Regions from separate parts of the Halomonas hibernica genome, predicted to be linked through region 2. Evidence: predicted binding sites of a transcription regulator. Region 2 holds the regulator's gene; the other holds the start of a gene.

Region 1 (4,637 bases), on a different contig from region 2:
CTGGGGCTAGCGGCACGCCTGCTGCTTCGGCCAGCTCACGGGCACGGTGCTTTAACCCGAACTCGCGCATCTGTGTGGGCGTGGGGCCGATAAAGACGATGCCCTCACGCTCACAGGTTTCGGAGAAGTCGGCATTTTCAGACAGAAAGCCGTAGCCGGGGATAATGGCCTGCGCACCGGTCTTTCGGGCGGCATCCAGAATCTGGCGTTTATCCAGGTAAGTTTCGCTGGCGCCATTGCCTGTAAGGGCCACGGCTTCGCTGGCGCTTTCCACATGCAGGCTGTGGCGGTCTTCATGGGAATAGACAGCAACGCTGCCGACACTGAGCGCCTTAAGCGTGCGGTTGGTACGTACGGCAATCTCACCGCGGTTGGCAACCAATACTTTGTTGAACATGAGTCATAGCCTCGTTATGCGTGGGAGGTTTGCGCCTTGATATAGGCACGCCAGCCACCAAACTCGGTGACATCCTGAGCATCTGTGGTTCCATGCCCTTCGCAGATAAAGCCGTTGATCCAGCGGCCGTCGGCAAGCTCGACACTCCCGATACCCAGCGGCGCGGGGATCAGGTCGACAAACGAGCCAAATTCCGACGCGGCCATTTCCCATACTTCAACAATGATGGCGGCACCGTTTTCGTGAACGCGCTGCAGGCCGGGCTTGGGCGGTACGGTGTTGGGCAGGGCAAACAAGCGGTAATTGGCGGACGTTGTCGTGGATGCCACGCGCCAGGCATGGCGCTCGGTCAGTTGGGTATTCAGCGGCATGCCGGAAAGATGAGCGCCTACCACAGCGACCTGAACGGTGGGGACGGCAAGGGTGGTATGAACGGTTTCCGGCGGGCGTGCCTGGTCAGTGGCACCCAGCGGCGTCGGGTGGGCATTTAGCCAGCGGCTGGCCAGGGTCTGCAGTTCCCGATCCTTCCAGGCGCCGCTCACCAAGGTAACGCCAAAAGGCAGTCCATCGTCGCGGAACCCGGCGGGTACCGCCAATGCGCAAAAATCGGCCAGGTTAACGAAGTTGGTATAGGTGCCGAGCTGGCTATTGAGCGTTACCGGGTCAGCATTAACCGCTTCGATAGTGGGCGCGGTAGGGGCGGTGGGGACTAACAGGCCATCGATATCATCCAAAAGATTATCGATCACCCTAACCAGCTCTTCCTTGCGGTATTGCGCCTTGAACGTATCGGTGGCGCTGTATTTACCCGCGTTACTAATAATGCCGCGCACCACGTCATTCATGTTCTGGGCATGTTCGGCCATGAAGGTTTCCACGGCGGCGTGGCGCTCTGCTACCCACGGCCCTTCATAAAGCAGGGCGGCCAGTTCAAGCATGGGGGCAAAATCAAGTTCGACGAGCGTTACCCCTTCAAGCTTTTGCCATTTTTCCACGGCCGTTTGCCATGCCTTTTCAGCCACCACGTCGCCGAAGAACTGGGGCGACTGGGGAATGGCAAGCTTGGCTAGCGGGCCAGGACGGCGTATGGCCGGGGCATCCAGGGGGAGGGCGCTTGGCGCCTTGCGTGAGAAAGCGTCGGCAGGCTCGAAGCCGGCCATTAGCTCGGCGATCTGCCCGGCATCATTGACAGTCAACGAGAAGATGGAGACACAGTCCAGCGAACGGCACGCCGGTACCACCCCATCGATGCTGAACAGGCCTTTGGTGGGTTTAAGCCCGACCAGGTTATTCAAGCCGGCGGGCACGCGACCGGAGCCTGCCGTGTCGGTACCCAGTGAGAACGGCACTAGCCCGCGTGCCACCACGGACGCCGACCCAGAACTTGAGCCGCCGCTCACCACTTCAGGATTGAAGCTATTGGCCACGGCACCAAACGGAGAGCGGGTACCCACCAGGCCGGTGGCAAACTGATCCAGATTGGTCTTGCCGATGAGTACTGCGCCCGCGGTGCGCAGCTTATCAATCAGAGCAGCGTCACGGGTGGGTTGATAGGCATAGGCCGGGCAGCCCGCCGTGGTGGCAAACCCGGCGGCATCAATGTTGTCTTTCGCCGCAAACGGAATGCCGTAAAGCGGCAGCTTGTCTATCTTGCCGTCCGCCTCGTCCAGGCGTGTTTGAAGTGCTGCCAGGGCATGAGCCAGCCCCTCTTGGTCGAGAAGTGAAATCCAGGCATTGTCGGTACTGTCAGGTTTGGCCAGTTGCGTGATCAACTCACCGAGTAAGGCTTCCGGGGTTGCGCCCTCGTTATATGCCTGCCGCCATTGTTCGAGTGTCCAGCCGCGTGTGGTCATCATGTTTGGCCCTTGGTTATCCATGGTCTTGTATACAAGTCATTTTGCAAACCACAGGCCAAGAAAACGCTAAATGTTTTAAAAACAGAAGCTTGGCGATAAAAGGATAAAAATGGACAGTTTTTATGCACTTTTATCGTGCGAATCAGACCGCTTTAGCACCAATGAAGTGCTTTAAGACCCTGAATCAAAGATGGAAAACTCCTGTAAAGTAACTTGTATACTTTTTATATGTTTGAATTTTTTATGTTTTTTTAAAGTGTGGAACGCATCGTGCAATGTGCAGGACGAGTTACAGGCGCTTTCAGGCAATTGAGTACACCTGATTAATGACAAATATCTAGCTGCCCGCTTGCAGCTTGGGGATGCGAAACATGAACTTGAAAAAACAGGCACTGCTGGGTCTTTCTGCACTGGCCCTTTCGGTATCGTTTCATGCGTCAGCCAATGATGACCCTATCAAGGTGGGTATCCTTCACTCCCTTTCTGGCACCATGGCTATCAGTGAGTCGACGTTAAAAGACACTGTTGAAATGCTGATCCAGCAGCAGAACGAAGCCGGTGGTCTGCTGGGTCGTCAGCTGGAAGCCGTGGTAGTGGACCCGGCCTCCAACTGGCCGCTGTTTGCCGAACGCGCCCGCGAGCTGCTGGCCCAGCATGAGGTAGACGTGGTGTTCGGCAACTGGACATCGGTATCACGTAAAGCGGTGCTGCCGGTGTTTGAAGAACTCAATGGTCTGCTGTTCTACCCGGTGCAGTACGAGGGAGAAGAGTCGTCTGAAAATGTTTTCTACACCGGTGCCGCGCCCAACCAGCAGGCGATTCCCGCTGTCGAGTATTTGATTAACGAAGTCGGCATTGAGCGCTTTGCTCTGGTGGGTACCGACTATGTCTATCCGCGCACCACCAACCGCATTCTCGAAGCGTTTCTGAAAGATGAGCACGGCGTGGCAGGCGACGACATCATGGTCAACTACACGCCCTTCGGCCACTCCGACTGGCAGAACATCGTCTCCGAGATTCGTCGCTTCGGTGAAGAGGGCAAGTCTACCGCGGTGATCTCGACCATCAACGGCGACGCCAACGTGCCGTTCTACCGCGAGCTTGCCAACCAGGGTATTGATGCCGCTGATATTCCAGTGATTGCGTTTTCGGTAGGTGAGCAGGAGCTTTCCGGTATCGACACTGCGCCGCTCGTTGGCCATCTGGCTGCCTGGAACTACTTCATGAGCGTGGATACCGATGACAACTACGACTTTATCGACGCCTGGATTGAGCACACCGGTAATGAAGAAGCGGTCACCAACGACCCAATGGAAGCCCATTACATCGGTTTCAACATGTGGGCCGAGGCGGTGCGTAAAGCGGGTACCACCGATGTAGGCGCGGTGAAGGATGCCATTATCGGCGTGAGTGTGCCCAATCTCTCGGGTGGCTATGCGGCGATGATGCCCAACCACCACATCACTAAGCCGGTACTGATTGGCGAAGTGCAGGACAATGGCCAGTTCGATATCGTCTGGCAAACGCCCTCAACCGTTGCCGGCGATGCCTGGTCCGACTACTTGCCCGGCTCGCGCGACCTGATTGCCGATTGGCGCAAGCCCATGGAGTGCGGCAACTTCAACGTTGTGAACGGCTCATGCGGTGGCAGCACCGCTACTGAAGAAGCCGAAGCGGCGCTCGCCGAATAATACTGGCCACCCCTTGCCGCCCGCCTGATCGGGCGGCAAGGGAGCACGCTAACTCTCCACCTTGACCACCAAAGGAACAACCCCATGAGGCGTTTCCTTTCCTGGGGGTTTTTGTGCGCTGTGTTGTTGGGCATAACACTCAACGTACAGGCACAGACAGGCCCCGATACTTCTGATAATGACGCCGCGCTTGAGCTTCTTGAGGCGCTGGATGTCGATTCCTACCGCGATAAAGGCGAGGCGATTACCGCCATATTGCAAAGCGACGACGAGCGCGCCCGTGATTGGCTGCAGGCTCTGCTGGATGGCCGCTTGCAGCGTGCCGACGATGGTCAGTTTGTTGTCGTACTCGATAACAGTGGCCGAGAGTGGCCGGTGGCCGACGCCTTGACGAATGAACCGCTGGGTGAGATGTCACGCCGCGACCTGGACCGCATGGGCATCAATAACGCCCTGCGAAACCAGCTGCGCAGCGCGATTGCTGTGGTGGACCTTTACTCGCCCAATCTGGATCGCCGCCGTATCTCTGCCGAACGTTTGCTGGGTGAAGTCGATGGTGAGCTGCTTGAACCCATCAATGCGCTCATTCTGGAAGAAAAGGATAGCCAGGTACGTTATCGGCTGAGCCAAGCGGTCGCCATTTACCGTGCTGAGCAGGGTGAAATGGCGGGTATCGAAGCGCTAACCGGAAGC
Region 2 (4,637 bases):
GTGTAGAGCTTATTGACCAGGCCGAACTGACCCAAGCGGGCGATCAGTTTACCGGTGGCCGCTTGGAATACTTCATTGACCGCGAAGTGGTGCAGGCACGCTCCGATGTAAATGGTAGCGAGTCGCAGCGTATTCGTATGACGCTTCAGCCAGCGCAATAGGAGCCAACCATGTCTATTGCGGAAGCACCGCCCATAAAAACTCTTTACGCCAATCACTTGGCAAAAAGCTATAAGCGCCGCCGCGTGGTTAAAGACATTAGCCTAGAGATTGCTCAAGGCAGCGTGGTTGGCCTGCTTGGCCCTAACGGCGCGGGTAAAACCACATCATTTTATATGATTGTGGGCCTGGTGAAGTCTGATGCGGGTACGGTGCGTATCGACGAGCAAGACTTAACCCGCGTTCCCATGCACGAACGCGCGATGGCCGGCATTGGCTATCTACCCCAGGAAGCGTCTATTTTTCGCAAGCTATCGGTTGCGGATAACATTATGGCGATTCTGGAAACTCGCAAAGATCTGGACAGGGCAGGACGAGAGCAGCGGCTTGAGGCCCTGCTTGACGACTTTCATATTACCCACATCCGTGACAGCTTGGGCATGAGCCTTTCCGGCGGCGAGCGGCGGCGCGTCGAAATTGCCCGCTCCTTGGCCACAGAGCCCGCGTTTATCTTGCTGGATGAGCCGTTTGCAGGTGTCGACCCCATCTCGGTTGGTGAAATCAAGAGCATTATTCGCGCCTTAAAACAGCGCCACATTGGCGTGCTAATTACTGACCATAACGTCCGAGAAACACTGGATATTTGCGATATCGCCTATATTGTCGGTGACGGCCATATCATTGCTGGCGGTAGTCCTCAGACTATCCTTGATAACCAAAAAGTGAGGGAAGTTTACCTGGGTGCTGATTTTCGCCTATAAATTTAATTTCACCGCTAAACAGTGATCTGCAGTAAAAATTTTATCAGTGGCATGCTTATTGCACTTGCACAACAACATGACTCGCACTAGGGTGAAGCTTTCCGATTAACGAGTGGTTCTCAGATGGTCATGAAAGCTTCTCTCCAATTGCGTATCGGTACGCAGCTGACCATGACACCTCAGCTGCAGCAAGCGATTGCACTGCTACAGCTATCGACATTGGATCTACGTCAGGAAATTCAGCAGGCGCTGGATGCCAACCCAATGCTGGAGCAGGAAGATGAGTTCGGCGAGCAGGCGACCGTCGAAACACCCGGCGAGGAGTGGTCAGAAAGCATTCCCGAGGAACTCTCTGTCGATAGCGACTGGTCTGATACTTACCAGGACATGGGTAGCTCTGGCAGCAGCGAAGGCCCCGATTTTGAACGCCAGGCCGCGGGACAAAGCCTGCATGGGCATCTCCTTTGGCAGCTGGCGATGACCGATTTTACGGCTCGTGAGCAGCTAATCGCCGAAAGCCTGATTGATGCACTGGATGCCAATGGCTACCTGACGCAGCCGCTCAACGATATCCGCGATGGGTTACGTGCTCAGAGCATCGAAGGTCTCAGCCAGCGAGAGTTGGAGACCATTCTGATGCGCTTACAGCAGTTCGAGCCAACGGGCGTCTTCGCCCGTGACTTGCGTGAATGTTTGATGCTTCAGCTAGCAACGCTCCCCGACGACACGCCCCTACTGGTTCCCGCGCGCCGATTGGTTCGTCAGTTTCTAGAAGCGCTGGGCAAAAATGACATGCGCCTATTAAAGCGCCGCCTAAGCCTGGACGATGAGCAGCTAGACGATGTGATCGGTCTGATCCGAAGCCTGGACCCACGCCCAGGCAGTGCTTATGGCGCCACCGACGATAGCTACATCACGCCCGACCTGGTTGTACGTCATGATCATGAAGGCTGGCACCTGGAGCTTAACCCTGAAGCCCTGCCCCGGCTGCGCATCCAGCCCGACTACGCCAGCTTAATCAAGCGTGCAGACAAGAGTCAGGATAACCAGTTTTTAAAAGAGCACTTGCAAGAAGCGCGCTGGCTAATCAAAAGCCTGTCCAGCCGCAACGACACGCTTCTACGCGTAGGACGCGAGATTATCACTCGCCAAATCGGTTTTTTAGAGCACGGTGAAGAAGCGATGAAGCCGTTGATTCTTGCCGATATTGCCGAGGCGGTTGAGATGCACGAATCAACCATTTCTCGGGTCACCACACAAAAATATATCCATACCCCACGGGGCGTCTTCGAACTTAAGTACTTTTTCTCAAGCCAAATTAGCGGGCAGGATGGCGCAGACAGCCACTCAAGCACCGCGATTCGCGCCCGGCTTAAAAAGTTGATTCAAGATGAGCCTCCCGGCAAACCTCTTTCGGACAGTCGTTTGGTGACATTACTGGGAGATGGCGGCATCACAGTGGCACGCCGTACGGTGGCGAAATATCGTGAGTCGCTGGGCATTCCCTCATCAAGTGAACGTCGTCGTTTGCGTTAGTCGTTACAAGAGAAATGGCAAAACTCGCGACAGGGGCTTTGCAACACCGTAAAAAGGGTTACAATCGAAATTCAGTCCGATGGATAAGGAGCACGTCAATGCAAGTAAATATCACGGGTCATCATGTAGAACTGACTGACGCCTTGCGTGACTACGTTAATGAAAAGCTTGAACGCATCGAACGTCATTACGACCACATCACCACGGTACAAGTCACCTTATCTATTGAGAAGGAGCGCCAACATGCCGCGTGCACCCTTCATGCGGCAGGCGCCGACCTACATGCCGACGCCGAAGATGTCGACATGTACGCCGCTATTGACGCCTTAGCAGACAAAATTGATCGTCAACTCGTTAAGCACAAGGAAAAAGCACAAGCTCGCGCCCAAGGCGCTGGCGTGCGTTAATTCAATGACGTTGGAAACCATCCTCCCCCCGGAGCGCGTACTTTACGACGTGCCCGGGGGCAGCAAAAAGCGGGTGCTGGAGTTTTTCAGCACCTTTATCGCTCAAAATACACCCAGTCTGGATAGTCAGGAAGTTTTCAGCCGACTGATCGGCCGGGAACGCCTTGGCAGCACGGGGATCGGTAACGGCGTCGCCATCCCCCATGCGCGCAGCCCACATTGCGTTACGCCTATTGCGGGTTTTTTAAAATTATCAGAACCTATTGATTTTGATGCTATTGATGGCGACCCGGTCGACCTCGTCTTTGTGCTGCTTGTTCCCGAAGAGGCTGACGACACGCATTTGTCGCTTTTGGGCCAAGTGGCCACCATTATGAATGATGCGAGCACACGCCAGGCATTACGCAAAACCAGCAGCCAGCGCGATTTGCTTGACCTGCTGATGAGCAAGATTCGCGAACAGGCCGCTCCATAATCGCCCATAACGACTAACACGTTTTCATGCGTTATCCCTTTTATACGTTCAATCAGAGAGAGCCACTATGCAACTGGTGATTATTAGCGGCCGCTCTGGCTCTGGCAAGTCAATCGCTTTACAAGCGCTGGAAGATATTGGCTATTACGCCATTGATAATCTCCCTGCCATGTTGCTTGGTTCTTTGGTTGACGAACTCCGTGACGAGGGTGAGCGCACACATCTAGCGGTCAGTATTGATGCCCGCAACCTGCCAGCGGCGCTTGAGCGTCTTCCCGTACTGCTTGAAGAGCTGCGCGCGCGGCCTATAGATTGTCAGGTTATCTATCTAACCACCGATTCACGTATTTTACTTGAACGCTACTCTGCGACACGGCGACGCCATCCGTTAACGCGCAACAGTGATATGACGCTTGAAGAGGCAATAGAGAAAGAGGAAGAGACGCTCAACGAAATACGTGATTTGGCCGACCTGCGGATTGATACATCACGCTTATCGGTCCACGACCTGCGTCGGCGCATTTCAGACCAGGTAGCCCACCAGCGCAAGGACCAGCTAACACTCACCTTTGAGTCGTTCGGCTACAAGCATGGCGTACCCATGGATGCAGATTTAGTCTTTGATGTACGCTGCCTGCCCAACCCTTATTGGGACCCAACGCTACGCCAGTACACAGGACGTGATGCCACGATTATTGCGTTTCTGCGCGGCTACCCGATTGTCGAAGAGATGAGCCATGATATTCAGGCAATGCTTGAGCGCTGGCTGCCTGCTTACCAAAATAGTCAGCGCAGCTATATGACGGTAGCTATTGGCTGTACCGGCGGGCAGCACCGTTCTGTGTATATTGCCGAGCAGCTGGCGCAAAAGCTGGCACCGCTCATCGGCGAAGTCCAGTTGCGTCACCGAGAATTGGAGCTGCAATACACGCTACGAGGAACCCGGGCAGAGCCACTGACGGCTTCTCCATTTTCCGAGCAGACGCCCAGCCCTACGTAAACGCTTACGCCTAATGACACCACTCGGAAAAAAGGACCCAGGGTGCCAGAAAGAACCTTAACACTGACCAATCAGCGCGGCCTACATGCTCGCGCCGCCACAAAGCTGGTGAAGTGCAGCCAGCACTACTCCGCCAGCATACAGGTGTATAAACAGCAGCAAATGGCTGATGCAGCCAACATCATGTCGCTATTGATGCTAGCTGCACCCTGCGGCACCCAACTGCGGATTTGTGCGGAAGGTGAGGATGCCGAACAAGCGCTTGATGCAATCCAAGCGCTGTTCGACGCCCGCTTTGA

The links. Region 2 encodes sigma-54, which starts transcription at its own class of promoters, with help from an activator protein. Its sites were predicted from a motif close to TGGCACNNNNNTTGCTNT; they were not measured.
Region 1: urtA (urea ABC transporter substrate-binding protein) is a predicted target of sigma-54. The motif match lies at 2,513-2,530, and genes of this name have one in related genera.

Annotation. Positions count from the first base shown of each region.
Region 1 is NZ_VIFN01000002.1:233,465-238,101, forward strand. Features, by position in the region: gene uca (urea carboxylase) at 1-397, opposite strand, end outside; gene atzF (allophanate hydrolase) at 412-2,253, opposite strand; gene urtA (urea ABC transporter substrate-binding protein) at 2,625-3,944, shown strand; gene urtB (urea ABC transporter permease subunit UrtB) at 4,029-4,637, shown strand, end outside.
Region 2 is NZ_VIFN01000001.1:404,332-408,968, reverse strand. Features, by position in the region: gene lptA (lipopolysaccharide transport periplasmic protein LptA) at 1-161, shown strand, start outside; gene lptB (LPS export ABC transporter ATP-binding protein) at 171-920, shown strand; gene FKN99_RS01885 (RNA polymerase factor sigma-54) at 1,044-2,456, shown strand; gene hpf (ribosome hibernation-promoting factor, HPF/YfiA family) at 2,555-2,863, shown strand; gene FKN99_RS01875 (PTS sugar transporter subunit IIA) at 2,868-3,338, shown strand; gene rapZ (RNase adapter RapZ) at 3,406-4,338, shown strand; gene FKN99_RS01865 (HPr family phosphocarrier protein) at 4,381-4,637, shown strand, end outside.